2 regions of the Rummeliibacillus sp. TYF005 genome follow, and region 2 is predicted to be linked to the other one. Evidence: predicted binding sites of a transcription regulator. Region 2 holds the regulator's gene; the other holds the start of a gene.
The links. Region 2 encodes NrdR, which represses ribonucleotide reductase genes. Its sites were predicted from a motif close to AACACNATATATNGTGTT; they were not measured.
Positions count from the first base shown of each region.

Region 1: CW357_RS13230 (vitamin B12-dependent ribonucleotide reductase) is a predicted target of NrdR. The motif match lies at 6,037-6,054, and genes of this name have one in related genera.

Region 1 covers NZ_ML122569.1:22,140-29,903, forward strand. The annotation lists gene gcvT (glycine cleavage system aminomethyltransferase GcvT) at 224-1,324, shown strand; gene gcvPA (aminomethyl-transferring glycine dehydrogenase subunit GcvPA) at 1,349-2,698, shown strand; gene gcvPB (aminomethyl-transferring glycine dehydrogenase subunit GcvPB) at 2,691-4,169, shown strand; gene CW357_RS13220 (rhodanese-like domain-containing protein) at 4,586-4,966, opposite strand; gene CW357_RS13225 (lipoate--protein ligase family protein) at 5,074-5,907, shown strand; gene CW357_RS13230 (vitamin B12-dependent ribonucleotide reductase) at 6,082-7,764, shown strand, end outside.
Region 2 covers NZ_ML122596.1:711-8,474, reverse strand. The annotation lists gene mutM (bifunctional DNA-formamidopyrimidine glycosylase/DNA-(apurinic or apyrimidinic site) lyase) at 1-679, shown strand, start outside; gene coaE (dephospho-CoA kinase) at 694-1,290, shown strand; gene CW357_RS16670 (glyceraldehyde-3-phosphate dehydrogenase) at 1,424-2,449, shown strand; gene nrdR (transcriptional regulator NrdR) at 2,656-3,135, shown strand; gene CW357_RS16660 (DnaD domain protein) at 3,160-4,977, shown strand; gene dnaI (primosomal protein DnaI) at 4,979-5,923, shown strand; T-box leader at 6,000-6,240, shown strand; gene thrS (threonine--tRNA ligase) at 6,422-7,764, shown strand, end outside.

The DNA of each region.
Region 1 (7,764 bases), on a different contig from region 2:
TATTATTAGCCACCAAAGAGGCCAGCCGTAATGGTTAAACTTTCAGGTGCATGGACAGAGAAATCCTTATAAGGGGTTTCTCTGTCCTTTTTTTGTTGAAATGGGAGAGACATTTAAAATCATTATATACTTTGGCAACAAGTTAGAGTTTGGCTAAAGTAAATAGGGTTGTCTCATCGGGGCTGTGGTAGCTGGTTAAATTATATTTATTAGGAGGAAGTACATGGGAACGGATTTAAAGCATACACCATTATTTGAATCTTATAAAAAGTATGGTGGGAAAACAATTGATTTTGGCGGATGGGATTTGCCAGTGCAATTCTCCTCTATTAAAGCTGAACATGAAGCAGTTCGCACAAAAGCTGGATTATTTGATGTTTCACATATGGGAGAAATTTTTGTTGAAGGTTCAGAAAGTTTAGCTTATTTACAAAAACTTGTGACAAATGATGTTTCCAAAGTGGCAATTGATCAAACTCAATATACAACAATGTGCTATGAAGATGGCGGTGTTGTAGACGATTTACTTATATATAAACTTGCAGAAAATCGCTACCTATTGGTCGTGAACGCTGCGAATATTGAAAAAGATTTCGAGTGGATGAACAAACAATTGTTTGGAAATGTAGAACTGACAAATCGTTCATCAGAATTTGGACAATTAGCACTCCAAGGCCCACTAGCTGAAAAAGTTTTACAGAGATTGACCGAAACTAATTTACAGGATATAAAGCCTTTCCGTCTGAAACAACATGTAGTCATTAAGGGATATGATACATTAGTATCTCGAACAGGATATACTGGCGAAGATGGTTTTGAAATATACGCTTCAAATGAAGCGACAGTTGCACTTTGGGACATTATTTTAAGTGCAGGCGAAGCGGAAGGTGTAATTCCGTGTGGTTTAGGGGCGCGTGATACTTTGAGATTTGAAGCATGTCTTCCGCTATACGGTCAAGAATTGTCAAGTACCATTTCCCCGCTTGAAGCAGGTATTAACTTTGTTGTGAAATTGAACAAAGAAGATTTTAATGGTAAAGCAGCTCTAGTAGCTCAGAAGGAGAACGGGGTAGCGCGTAAAAGTGTAGGGATTGAAATGATTGACAAAGGAATTCCTCGCCATGGTTATAAAGTGTTTAAAGGTGATGAAGAGATAGGTGAAGTAACAACAGGTACACAATCACCATTGACGAAACGTAATATCGGTTTAGCACTTATTAAAAGTGAATACGCTGAAATCGGGCAAGAATTAGAAGTTGAAATACGAAATCGTCGTTTGAAAGTAAAAACGGTTGAAACACCGTTTTATAAACGCCAAAAATAGGGAAAAGAAGAGAGGGCTTACTGCATGAAACATCGTTATTTACCAATGACTGAACAAGATCAGCAAGAAATGCTAAAGGTGATTGGCGTTTCGTCTGTTGATGAATTGTTCGAAGACATCCCAGAAAAAGTTCGATTTAAAGGTGAATTAAATCTAAAACCTGCAAAATCGGAATCAGCATTATTAAAGGAATTGGCGCAACTTGCAAAACAAAATGCAAATAGTGATGAATATGTATCGTTTTTAGGTGCAGGTGTATATGACCACTACAAACCCGTAATTGTAGACCATGTTATTTCTCGTTCAGAATTTTATACAGCTTATACACCATATCAACCAGAAATATCACAAGGTGAACTACAAGCAATCTTTGAGTTCCAAACAATGATTGCTGAATTGACAGGCATGGACCTTGCAAACTCTTCTATGTATGATGGTGGAACTGCTCTTGCCGAAGCTGGTATGTTGGCAGCAGGACAAACAAGACGTAAAAAGATACTAGTATCAGATGCTGTTCATCCAATCGCGCTAGATGTTGTGAAAACTTATGCATACGGTCAATCAATCGAAGTTGTGAATGTTCCACTAAAAGATGGTGTTACGGATTTAGATGCTCTAAACAACTTGATTGATAATGATACTGCAGCAGTTATGGTTCAATATCCTAATTTCTATGGTCAAATTGAAAACGTTCAAGCTATTTCTGATGCAATTCATGCAGTAAAGGGAATTTCTATCGTATCAGCTAATCCTCTAGCTCTAGCTATTTTAACTCCACCAGGTAAAATGGATGCAGATATTACAGTTGGAGATGCGCAACCTTTTGGTATTCCAGAAGCCTTTGGCGGACCGCACTGCGGTTACTTTGCAACAACAAAGAAACTAATGCGTAAAGTGCCTGGAAGATTAGTCGGTGAAACAGTTGATGAAGATGGACGTCGTGGTTATGTACTTACTCTACAAGCACGTGAGCAACATATTCGTCGTGAAAAAGCAACATCGAATATCTGTTCAAACCAAGCTTTAAATGCATTAGCTGCATCTGTAGCAATGACTGCACTAGGTAAAAAAGGCGTCCAAGAAATGGCTAAACAAAATATTTTAAAAACACATTACGCTAAAGAAGCCTTTGAAAATGCGGGATTTGAAGTTCCTTTCAAAGGACCACATTTCAATGAGATTGTTGTCAAAGTGGAAGGCTCTGTTCAAGCATTAAATGATGCATTATTCGAAAAAAATATTATTGGTGGATTTGATTTAGGAAAAGTGAGTCCTGAACTTGAAAATCATATTCTAATTGCAGTCACTGAACAACGTACAAAAGAAGAAATCGACGCACTCGTGCAAGAAATGGGGGCTCTACAACATGCATAAAGAAAACCAACCACTTGTTTTTGAATTATCTAAAGAAGGCCGTGTAGGCTATAGCTTATCAAAAGTAGATGTACCGGAAGTAGAACTATCAACTATCTTACCTTCTGAGTTTATTCGTACAGAAGAAGCTGAACTTCCAGAGCTTTCAGAATTAGATATTATGCGTCATTATACTGCACTATCTCGTCGCAATCATGGTGTAGACTCTGGTTTCTATCCACTTGGTTCTTGTACGATGAAATATAATCCAAAAGTCAATGAAAATGTTGCAAGATTCCCAGGCTTTGCTAATATACATCCATTGCAAGATGAAAAAACAGTTCAAGGTGCTTTAGAGCTCATGTATGACTTACAACAACATCTGATTGAAATTACCGGAATGGCTGAAGTAACATTGCAACCTGCAGCTGGTGCTCATGGGGAATGGACAGCGCTAATGATGATCCGTGCTTTCCATGAAGCAAATGGAGAAACTGGTCGTACAAAAGTTATCGTTCCAGACTCAGCACATGGCACAAACCCAGCATCTGCAAATGTTGCTGGATTTGACATCGTCACTGTGAAATCAGATGAAAATGGCTTAGTAGATTTAGAGGATTTACGCAAAGTTGTTGGTCCTGATACGGCAGCATTAATGTTAACAAATCCTAATACTTTAGGTCTTTTTGAAGAACATATCCTTGAAATTGCAGAAATTATTCATGGCGTTGGCGGTAAAGTTTACTATGATGGGGCAAATTTAAACGCTGTTATGTCTAAAGCAAGACCAGGTGATATGGGATTTGACTGTGTACATTTGAACTTGCATAAAACATTTACCGGCCCTCACGGTGGTGGAGGCCCAGGTTCAGGTCCTGTAGGTGTAAAAGAAGATATGATTCCATTCCTTCCAAAGCCTGTTCTAGTTAAAACAGAAAATGGCTATCAATTTGACTATGACCGTCCTCAATCTATCGGGCGTGTAAAACCTTACTATGGTAACTTTGGTATCAATGTACGTGCATATACTTATATTCGTTCAATGGGCCCTGATGGCTTAAAAGCTGTCACTGAAAACGCAGTGATCAACGCAAACTACATGATGCGTCGTTTACAACCATATTACGAATTGCCATACAATCGTCATTGTAAACATGAATTTGTGTTAAGTGGAAGTCGCCAGAAAAAACTAGGAGTCCGTACGCTCGATATAGCAAAAAGACTGTTGGATTTTGGTTATCATCCACCAACAACTTACTTCCCATTAAATGTGGAAGAAGGGTTAATGATAGAACCAACAGAAACTGAATCTAAAGAGACGCTAGACGCTTTCTGTGATGCTATGATTCAAATAGCAAAAGAAGCAGAAGAAACGCCTGAAATCGTACAAGAAGCACCTCATACGACTGTAATAAGCCGTTTAGATGAAACACGAGCTGCACGCCATCCAGTTTTGAAATATGTAAAACCAAATGAAACGGTAGAAGTATAAAAAGAATAATCGATTTAATCTGAAAGTAAAGACGATTCACTCCGATAATCATATTGGAGATGAATCGTCTTTTTATTGAATTTTATAGTTCCTTTAGTATGTCGAAATTCCTGGATTTTAATTTGAAAAGAGAAATAAAATCGAAAAAATGGAGTTTCTTCCTATTATATATACCCAGGAAATGAAGTGGGAAATAAAATCTTAACTAATTGCGTATGAAAGAGCAGTATTATGCTTAAAATGGAAATGCCTAGTACTAATGAGGATCTCAGGAGAGCGATTCTTCAAGTTAAAGTTTTAATTCAAAATATAAAAAATATTACTTTTTACTGAATATATAAATGGTTCAACTAATTCTAAAAAGAAAAAGAAAGCCATTTCATATTTGAAATGACTTTCATATTTTTAGAAGAAAACTATTTGACTTTAATTTTACCGTGCCAGTTTTTGTAGCCGCCTTCTAATTGATACAATTCATTGTATCCTTTTTTCTTTAAAAATAATGCAGCACGTGCGCTACGGCCAGCATTTTGGCAGTAAAGATAAACCGGTTTATCTGGGCGAAGCTCATGATAACGGTTGCGAAGTTGAGTTGTTGGTAGGTTACGAGCACCTAAAATGTGTCCACCTTCAAATTCTTTTAATTCGCGAACATCGATTAGTTGCGCTTTACGATAACCTTTTTTAAATTCTTCTTCATTTAAAGTAATTACTGCTTTTTTTAAGCGTAATGCGTTAATTAGTGCGTAAATAATAATTACGCCAAGGATGATTAATATTGTATATAACCAACTCAAGTTGCCTTACCCCTTTCTATCTATAAATAATATTATAAAAGAAGAACTAGCGATAGTCCAATGACTTTGTTAAAATAGAAAAGTTGATATAAAAGGGAGACGATAAAATGACAAATAAATGGTATTTTATTAATTCAGGTCCATGTAGTCCAGCATATAATATGGCTCTAGATGAAGCGCTTCTACATTGGCATAGTAAAGGTTTAATTCCACCAGTAATTCGATTTTACGAATGGAATCCTGCAACACTCTCTATCGGATATTTTCAACAAGCAAAAAAAGATATCAATTTCGAACAATTACATAGATTGAATTTAGGATTTGTCAGACGCCCAACAGGTGGACGCGCAGTCCTACATGAGCATGAGTTAACTTATAGTGTCATCGTGTCAGAAGACTATCCAAATATGCCTAAAACGGTCACTGAAGCTTATAAAGTGATTAGTGAGGGATTATTATTAGGGTTCAGAAATTTAGGCTTAGATGCGTATTTCTCTATTCCTGATACAGAAGAAAAAAGAGATATTTTAAAGAATCCAAAAAGTGCAGTTTGCTTTGATGCTCCTAGTTGGTATGAACTTGTTGTAGAAGGAAAGAAAGTCGCTGGTAGTGCACAAACTAGACAAGAAGGCGTAATTTTACAACACGGTGCTATTTTAATCGATTTAGATGATGAAAAATTGATATCACTTTTCAATTTTCCATCAGACGCATCGAAGGAACGCATGCGCAAACATTTACCACAAAAAGCAGTGGCTATCAATCAATTAGCAAATCGAAGAGTAGATGTAGAAACTTGTACTAAAGCATTCCACAAGGGATTTGAAGATGCTCTTCATATTGAGTTGATCCCTTATGAATTGACACAAGAACAAAAGGATTTTGTTGAAAATCTTGCAAAAACAAAGTATGCAACAGATGAATGGAATTTCAGAAAATAGTAGGTTTTTAGTCTTATTTTTTGTGGTAAAAAGACGAAAAATCCTAAAAAACGCGATATAACAACGTTCTTTGAAAAAAAAGACCATTTGCTTTTCTAATCAATATATAGTATCGTATTTAAATGTAAATATACTATATATTGTGTTTTGCTATAAGAATAGGGGGCGGATGGTATGGTACTTGCATCGCAACATCATCATCAGACAATCGACATTAAACAATTAAACAAAGACATTCAACAATTTCCTCAAGTTCATTCCATCACAGAGGATATGCATATTACTCATAAAGGTGTATCTAGACTTGTGATGATTGACCGTTATTCTTTTAAAGATACTGAAAAGAAAACGTTAAAAGCTGGGGATTTTGTTGTTTTAACAGTAAAGGCAGATCCGAAGTTCCCTGCTCGTGGACTTGGTTATATCGTTTCAATCGATGAAACAACTAAAAAAGCAAAAATCTTAATCGAGGAAGACTATCGTAGTGCAATTGATGATCCAGAAGAACAAGCTTCAGGAATTGTTTCTCGTTCATTAGATGTTATTGAAAAACCTTTAGAAGTCTTTTATGAACAAATAGCTAAACGTAATGCTACAGGTTTAGCATCTGTTGAAAAGACAGAAGAAAAACGTAAAGAATGGTATCAAAAATTTTATAAACAGCTTGTAAATTTAAACTTCATCCCTGCCGGACGAGTTATTTATGGAGCAGGCTCCGGTACGGATGTTACATATTTTAACTGTTACGTAATGCCATTTGTTGCTGATTCACGTGAAGGAATAAGTGATCACCGTAAACAAGTAATGGAAATTATGAGTAGAGGTGGCGGTGTTGGCACAAACGGTTCAACATTAAGACCGCGTAATACATTGGCTCGTGGTGTAAATGGTAAATCATCAGGTTCTGTATCATGGTTAGATGATATTGCGAAATTGACACATCTTGTAGAACAAGGCGGATCACGTCGCGGTGCTCAAATGATTATGTTATCTTGTACGCATCCTGATATCTATGAATTTATTATTTCTAAAATGCAAAATCCACGTATATTGCGATTCTTAATCGAAAATACAAAGGATGAAGAGATTAAACGTCTTGCAAAAGAAAAACTTAAATTCACACCATTAACAGAACAAGAAAAGGCTATGTACCAAGGAATCATAAATTATAAAACAATTCCTGGTTTCGGCGGATTTAATGAGGGTATTTTCAAAGATGCAGAAGCAAAACTAAGAGATGGCGGAACTTATACAGTTAACAACCCAGAATTCTTAACAGGTGCCAATATTTCTGTCACATTGACAAACGAATTCATGGAAGCTGTTGAAGATAATAAAGAGTTTGAGCTACGTTTCCCTGCAGTTGAAACTTATGACGAAAAAGAAATGGCAATTTATAACGAAGAATGGCATAAATGTGGCGATGTTCGTGAATGGGAAGCTATGGGACATGCTGTTCGTACATATCGTACGATTAAAGCACGTGAGCTTTGGAATTTAATCAATATCTGTGCTACCTATTCAGCAGAACCTGGTATTTTCTTTATCGATAATGCCAATGAAATGACAAATGCAAAAAGTTATGGACAAAAGGTTGTTGCAACTAACCCTTGTGGTGAACAACCATTAGCGCCATATTCAGTTTGTAACCTAGCTGCAGTAAACCTAGCTCAGTTTGCAAAGAAAGACACAAAAACAGTGGATTTCGAAGCACTAAAAGAAACAGTTAGAGTAGGCGTACGCATGCAAGATAACGTAATCGATGCTACACCATACTTCCTTGAAGAAAACCGTGTACAAGCACTAGGAGAACGTCGTGTAGGACTAGGTGTTATGGGTCTTGCGGATTTACTTATC
Region 2 (7,764 bases):
ACGACGTTCTAAGTACATCTATTTCTTCTTAGAGAAAGACAATATAAACTATGTACTAGTGAATCATTTAGGGATGACAGGTGCGTGGTTTCACGTACGTTCATTAGAAGAAATAACTGAAGCAAAATTTCAAAAGCACATACATATCGTGTTTACTTTTGGAGAGAAAGAATTTCTTGTATATGCTGACATACGACGATTTGGCGAACTGCGTCTACTCCATTCAATTGAGGAGTATCCACCTCTATTAGAAATAGCACCAGAGCCTTTTTCAAAAGAAGCATTGCCTTATTTTTTAGCAAAAGCAAAATTACCAAAATATGCGAACAAGGCAGTGAAAGAAGTGATTATGGATGGGCATGTAATTGCAGGCTGCGGCAACATTTATGCAACTGAATCTTTATTTCGTATGAAAATTCATCCTGCACGAAAAGTTTCAAGAATCAGTGAAAAAAGAAAGAAAGACTTATTTTATACAATTGTGGACATTTTACAAGAAAGTATTGATGCTGGTGGGTCTAGTATTTCTGATTATCGAAACATCAATGGTGAAGCAGGTGGCATGCAGGATCGATTGAAGATGTATGGAAAGAAAACGTGTCCAATATGTCATACTAATACAAAACAATTGGTAATTTCAGGACGTAATTCAGTGTACTGTCCAAATTGTCAACATTAAGGGTGAGTGAAGAAATGATTATTGGTTTAACAGGAAGTATTGCAAGTGGTAAAAGTACAGTAGCAAAAATGTTACAAGAATTAGGTTTTCCAATTGTCGATGCCGACATTGTTGCGAGAGTTGTAGTAGAACCAGGTACAGAGACATTAGATAAAATTGTAGATGTATTTGGAAAAGATATATTACTAGATAACGGCAGTTTAAATCGTGCAAAATTAGGAGATATAATTTTCCATAATCCATCAAAAAGAAAAGAATTAAATGATATTATGCATCCAGCTATTCGTCAAGAAATGTTGCGTCAAAGGGATGAATGGATTGAAAAAGGGGAAAAACATATAATAATGGATATTCCATTACTTTTTGAAAGTCGATTACAACATTTTGTGGAGAAAATTTTAGTCGTTTCTGTTTCTGAGGAAACCCAACTAGCAAGATTGATGGAAAGAAATCACTTATTAGAGGAGGAAGCAAAAGCTAGAATAGCTTCTCAATTACCTCTTTCTGTAAAAGAAAAGGGTGCTGATGCGGTCATTTATAATAATGGAAACTTAGAAAATACCCGTGCTCAACTGTTGAAAATACTGGATTTATGGGACTGCAACTGTTAAAAAGATATAAATTTCTGAAAATATAAATTTTAAAATATAGATTAAATTATGTTTTACTTTCTAATAAATGTGCTATACTATTTGTGAATAATACAAATTAAGTATAACGTAGTGAATAGGGAGGATATTATTCATGACAGTTTCGATTGCTATTAACGGATTTGGCCGTATTGGACGTATGGTATTCCGTCAAGCGATTCTACAAGATGATTTAAATATTGTTGCGGTAAATGCAAGTTATCCAGCTGAGACATTAGCTCATTTGGTTAAATATGATACATCTCATGGTAAATTTGATGGTGAAGTAAAAGCAGAAGAGGATGCGCTAATCGTAAATGGTAAGCGTGTACAACTTGTAAATGAACGTAACCCTCAAAACTTACCTTGGAAAGAAATGGACGTAGATGTTGTTATTGAAGCAACTGGTAAGTTCAATGAACGTAGTAAAGCAGCATTACATCTTGAAGCAGGTGCAAAAAAAGTAATTTTAACAGCACCAGGAAAAAATGAAGATGTCACTATTGTAATGGGCGTTAATGATGAAAAATTAGATCTTTCTAAACATGATGTTATTTCAAATGCAAGTTGTACAACAAACTGCCTTGCACCAGTTGCAAAGGTTTTAAATGATACATTTGGTATCATCAATGGTTTAATGACAACTGTTCATTCATATACAAATGACCAAAAAAATATTGATAATCCACATAAAGACTTACGTCGTGCTCGTGCATGTGCTGAATCGATCATTCCTACTTCTACAGGTGCAGCTAAAGCGTTAACACTTGTGTTACCTGAATTACAAGGTAAATTACATGGTATGGCATTACGTGTTCCTACACCTGATGTATCATTAGTCGATTTAGTAGTAGACCTGCAACGTGATGTAACTATTGAAGAAGTAAACGAAGCATTTAAAAATGCTGCTGAAGGTCCTTTAAAAGGTATTTTAGATTTCACGATGGAACCACTTGTTTCTCGTGATTACTATACAAATCCAGCTTCAGCAACTATTGATGGTCTTACAACAATGACTATTGGTGGCAATAAAGTAAAAGTTATTGCTTGGTACGATAACGAATGGGGTTACTCTGCACGTGTTGTAGACTTAACAAAAAAAGTTGTTTCTGAATTAAAACAACAAGAAGTTAACGTTTAAATTTTTTTAAATAATACTAAAATGAATGGGCTGTTCAAAAATTCAGTGGAAACTGGATTTTTGAAACAGCCTTTTTTGATAAATATGACGGATTTCGAGTTATTTTTTATGTAAAGAGGATTTTCTACTCTTTTTTTCGATTTATACCATTATTTTTTGATATAATAGATAAACTAATATGTTTTCGAAATCAGGAGAGAAAAATTATGAAATGTCCAACTTGTCAATTTAATGGAACAAAAGTCATTGATAGTCGACCAGTCGATGATAACAAAGCAATTCGTAGACGTCGTGAATGTGAATCATGTGGGTTTCGTTTTACAACTTTCGAAAAAGTAGAAGAAATGCCTCTTATTGTGATCAAAAAAGATGGATCACGTGAAGAGTTTAGCCATGAAAAAGTACTTCGTGGCCTTATTCGAGCTTGTGAAAAGCGTCCAGTATCATTAGATATTTTAGAGGATTTAGTGTTTAATATAGAGCAAGATTTACGTCGTATTGGGAATGCTGAAGTGAAAACAGAAGATGTTGGTGAAATGGTGATGGATCGCCTTTCTAAAATAGATGAGGTGTCTTATGTTCGCTTTGCCTCTGTTTATCGTCAATTTAAGGATATCAATGTCTTTATCGATGAGCTTAGAGAATTAATCGAAAAACAATCTAAAGAACGAGAAAATGATCAATAATAGAAGTTTTGGAGGGAACCGTTGGTGAATTTATATAAAGAATTGCAACCTGTTGATCGACTATCCATTCGTGTTCCATTTCCTCTATCAAGTTATGATCGAAAGTTAATCACGCTTTTGTATCAACCGCTTATTGGAGCAGAACCCATCAGTTTATATTTTTTATTATGGGCAGAGGGCGAAAATTCCGAAGATAGTACGATGTCACATTATCATTTGATGAACGCATTGAACATGCCAATAGGTAAAATCTTCGAATCACGCATTGCGCTCGAAGCGATTGGTTTACTTCGAACATGGCGCAAAGACCAACAAGAAATGCGTTCTTTTCTCTATGATGTAATGCCGCCACTCGATGCAGCTACTTTTTTTGATGATCCACTTTTATCTATGTTCTTATATAGTAAGATTGGTGAATCAGCATATAGAAATTTGCGTCAACGCTTTGTTTCAAAAGGGCTGTCTAGTTATGGCTATCAGGAAGTATCTAGAACATTTACAGATGTTTATAGACCTGTTCAGCATAATATACCGTCTGATGAAATCCACCTTACTGGAATACAAGAAAAGCCAAAAGAATTACCGTTCAACTATGAAGAATTTGATTTTCATCTTTTAAGATCTACTCTTTCTGAACAGCTTGTACCTTCATCTGTTTTAACGGCTGAAGCGAAAGCAACGATTGCGAAATTAGCGTTTCTTTACCATTTAACACCATTTGATATGCAAAAGATCATTCTTTTAGCACTTGATGATGAAATGGGATTAAGTGATTTACGTTTAAAGAAAGAAGCTGCTGATTATTATAAATTGACAGTATCGAAAGAACCGCCAACAATGCAATCTGTTATGGAAAATGTAAAACAAAAGCAAGAATTATTCACGCAAACTCCAGTGGATGATAACGATATAAACCCGATGGAACAAGAGCTGATAAAATGGTTTGAAACTTCTTCTCCTATTGATGTATTAACAGCTGTAGCAGGAGGCAAGGAACCATTTCCAAGTGATCGCCAGTTAGTCGAAGATTTGGTGATGCAATATGGTATGCCAACGCCTGTAGTCAACGTACTTATTCACTATGTCTTTTTGCGAAATCACGGTAAATTGAATCGGAAATATATAGAAACTATTGCGTCACATTGGCGTAATACTGGTGTTAAATCAGCAAGAGAAGCCATGAAATTGGCAAGAGATTTTGAAGAACAAAAGGGAATAGATTCTAAACAAGAAGATGCTTCTATAGAAACCAAGGATTACTCGAAAGAATACAAGATATTGAAAGCAGGGGCAGGTACTTTTTATCAACTTCCACAGTTTGTAGATTCTGATTTTGCCAATGCGGAAGAGTTGAAAAAAGAGTTACTAGAAATACTAAATAATGCAGAATCCCTAGAATTGTTATCGATGCTCGTCAAAGGAAAGGCACCGTTTGAAAGAGATGTTAAAGTAGTAAATGAATTTATAAAGAAATATGATATGCCTGTTCCTGTTGTAAATGTTCTTATACATTATGCTTATTATTTAAGTAATGCGAATATAAATAGTGCATTCATACAGGCAATAGCAGCCAATTGGCAAAAAAATAATATTCAAAAAGCGGAACAAGCGCTTAATTTTGCGAAGGATTATCAAATACAGAAAAACCGTAAACAATATATGCCTAAGGGGAAACAAACTGCTAAATCACAAAATGTTCCTGATTGGTATTATGAAAATAAGTTAAAGCAGCAAAAGAAAAAAGAAGTAAAACAAATAGATCATAAGCAAACAGATTATGAAAAGAAACGTCAGGAAATTATGAAGAAGTTAGGTATGAATGAAGGAGAGGTGGATTCATAGAATGGAACCAATCAACAACAGATTAACGAAAATCATGGATTCACAGTTTCAAGCTCGTTTTGATGAAATGCAAAAAGAAATCCTCGAAGATAAAGGTGTGCAAAAATTTCTTGCTGAAAACGACCAAGTCGCAAATCGTCAAATGGTCGAAAGAGGTTTAGGAAAACTTTATGAATATGTCAATCAACAACATGATTGTAGCCAATGTGAATCTGTCGCTACTTGTAAAAATGCAATAAACGGTTTTGTTCCAAAACTAACAATCATTAGAGGGAAAATCGATGTAGAATATACACCTTGTCAGACAAAAAGAATGGAAGATGCGCGTCGTAAAGCAGCATCTATGATTTCTAGTATGCATATGCCAAAGGATGTATTAAAGGCCAAAATCAGTGACTTAGATACGAGCAATGAATCTAAAAAAGCAATCCGTACGTTTGCTGAGATGTTTATTCAAAACGTTAAAAACACTGGGAACTTACCTAGAACAGGTTATTATATATATGGCAATTTTGGGGTTGGAAAATCATTTGTTCTTGGTGCAATTGCAAATGAACTTGCTTCAATGGAGATCAAGACAGTTATGGTTTATGTACCTGATTTCTTAAGTGAGTTAAAAAGTTCAATTCAAGATCAATCTCTACAAGAAAAAGTTGAATTTGTAAAGAATGCACCTGTTCTAATGTTAGATGATTTAGGCGCAGAAAATCTATCTCCGTGGACAAGAGATGAAATCATCGGAACGATATTACAATTCCGCATGAATGAAGGATTACCAGTTTTTATCACTTCTAATTACAATTATGAACAGTTAGAAGATCATTTTGCAACAACCCAAAAAGGCGAAGTAGATGTTATGAAAGCAGCGAGAATTATGGAACGTATTAGAGCATTAACAACAGATTTTGAAATGGTCGGCGAAAATAGAAGGTTGTATCACGATTAGTTTTGCTGAAGATGACCTAAATTGGCGCTTGATTTTAAAATCATTTCAGTATATAATTTCAACCATAATCTAAATATGAAATGCTTTGATAAGGACAACAATTTTCTGCACGACTCAAAGAGAGGGAAGCCATGGCTGAAAGCTTCTTAGTAACGACACAAAATTTACCGCCTTGGAGCAGCGACAGTGAAGTATAAGTAATTGTCGACGGTTGCGGCCCGTTAGCCGAACTAGAGCTTCATCTATGCAAAAATGTATCGTAATCTTTGCTTAGAAGGAAGAAGGGTGGAACCACGAGTATAAATCTCGTCCCTTTGTGGACGGGATTTTTTTGTGTAGAATCGATGTTTTCACAGCTAAACGAGTCATTCACCTTCTCGGTTAAAAGCAAAAAGACGCTTTCAATTTGAAGGTTCCAGTGCTTGTAGTAGCTAAACGAGCGCCTTCAGCACTTATTTGTGGCCCAGGGCTCTAGAATACAAAAAAGGAGAGATTATTATGGCAGACATGATCAAATTAACATTCCCAGATGGCTCAGTGAAAGAATTTGAAAAAGGAATCACTACTGATGCTGTAGCATTATCAATTAGTCCAGGGTTACGTAAAAAAGCAATCGTCGGTAAATTTAACGACGTATTAGTTGATACAAAAACACCTCTTGAAGAAGATGGTTCAATCTCTATCATTACACCTGCTGATAAAGAAGCACTTGAAGTAATGCGTCATTCTACAGCTCATCTTTTAGCCCAAGCTGTAAAACGCTTATTCCCAGGGGTAAAACTTGGAGTAGGTCCAGTTATTGATGATGGTTTCTATTACGACATCGATTCTCCTGAACCAATTACTTCAGATGATTTCCCACGTATCGAAAAAGAAATGAAAAAAATCATTGCTGAAAACATTGAAATCGTCCGTCACGATGTCTCTCGTGCAGAAGCGAAAAAACGCTTTGAAGAAATTGATGATGAATACAAATTAGAACTTCTTGAAGCTATTCCAGAAGATGAACAAGTGTCAATCTATGAACAAGGCGATTTCTTTGACCTTTGCCGTGGGGTACACGTACCTTCAACAGGTAAAATTAAAGAATTTAAACTATTATCAATTGCAGGAGCTTATTGGAGAGGAAACTCTGATAACAAAATGCTTCAACGTATCTACGGTACAGCATTCTTTACAAAAGATGAATTAAAAGCACATCTTCAAATGCTTGAAGAAGCAAAAGAACGTGATCATCGTAAAATTGGTAAAGAACTTGAATTATTTACAACAAGCAAATTAGTTGGACAAGGTTTACCATTATGGTTGCCAAATGGTGCTACTATTCGTCGTACAATTGAACGTTATATTGTGGATAAAGAAGTATCTCTTGGTTACAAACATGTGTATACTCCAGTACTAGGTTCTAAAGAACTTTATGTAACTTCAGGTCACTGGGATCACTACCAAGATGATATGTTCCCACCAATGGAAATGGATAACGAAACTTTAGTTCTTCGCCCTATGAACTGCCCACACCATATGATGGTATATAAATCAGCAATGCGTTCATATCGTGATCTTCCATTCCGCGTGGCAGAACTTGGTACAATGCACCGTTATGAAATGAGTGGTGCAGTATCTGGACTACAACGTGTACGCGGCATGACTTTAAATGATGCTCACTTATTCGTACGTCCAGATCAAATCAAAGAAGAATTCAAAAAAGTAGTTGAACTAATCCTATCTGTTTATAAAGATTTTGACTTAAACGACTACGAATTCAGACTTTCTTATCGCGATCCTGAAGATACTGAAAAATACTTCGATGACGATGCAATGTGGGAAAAAGCACAAAGTAT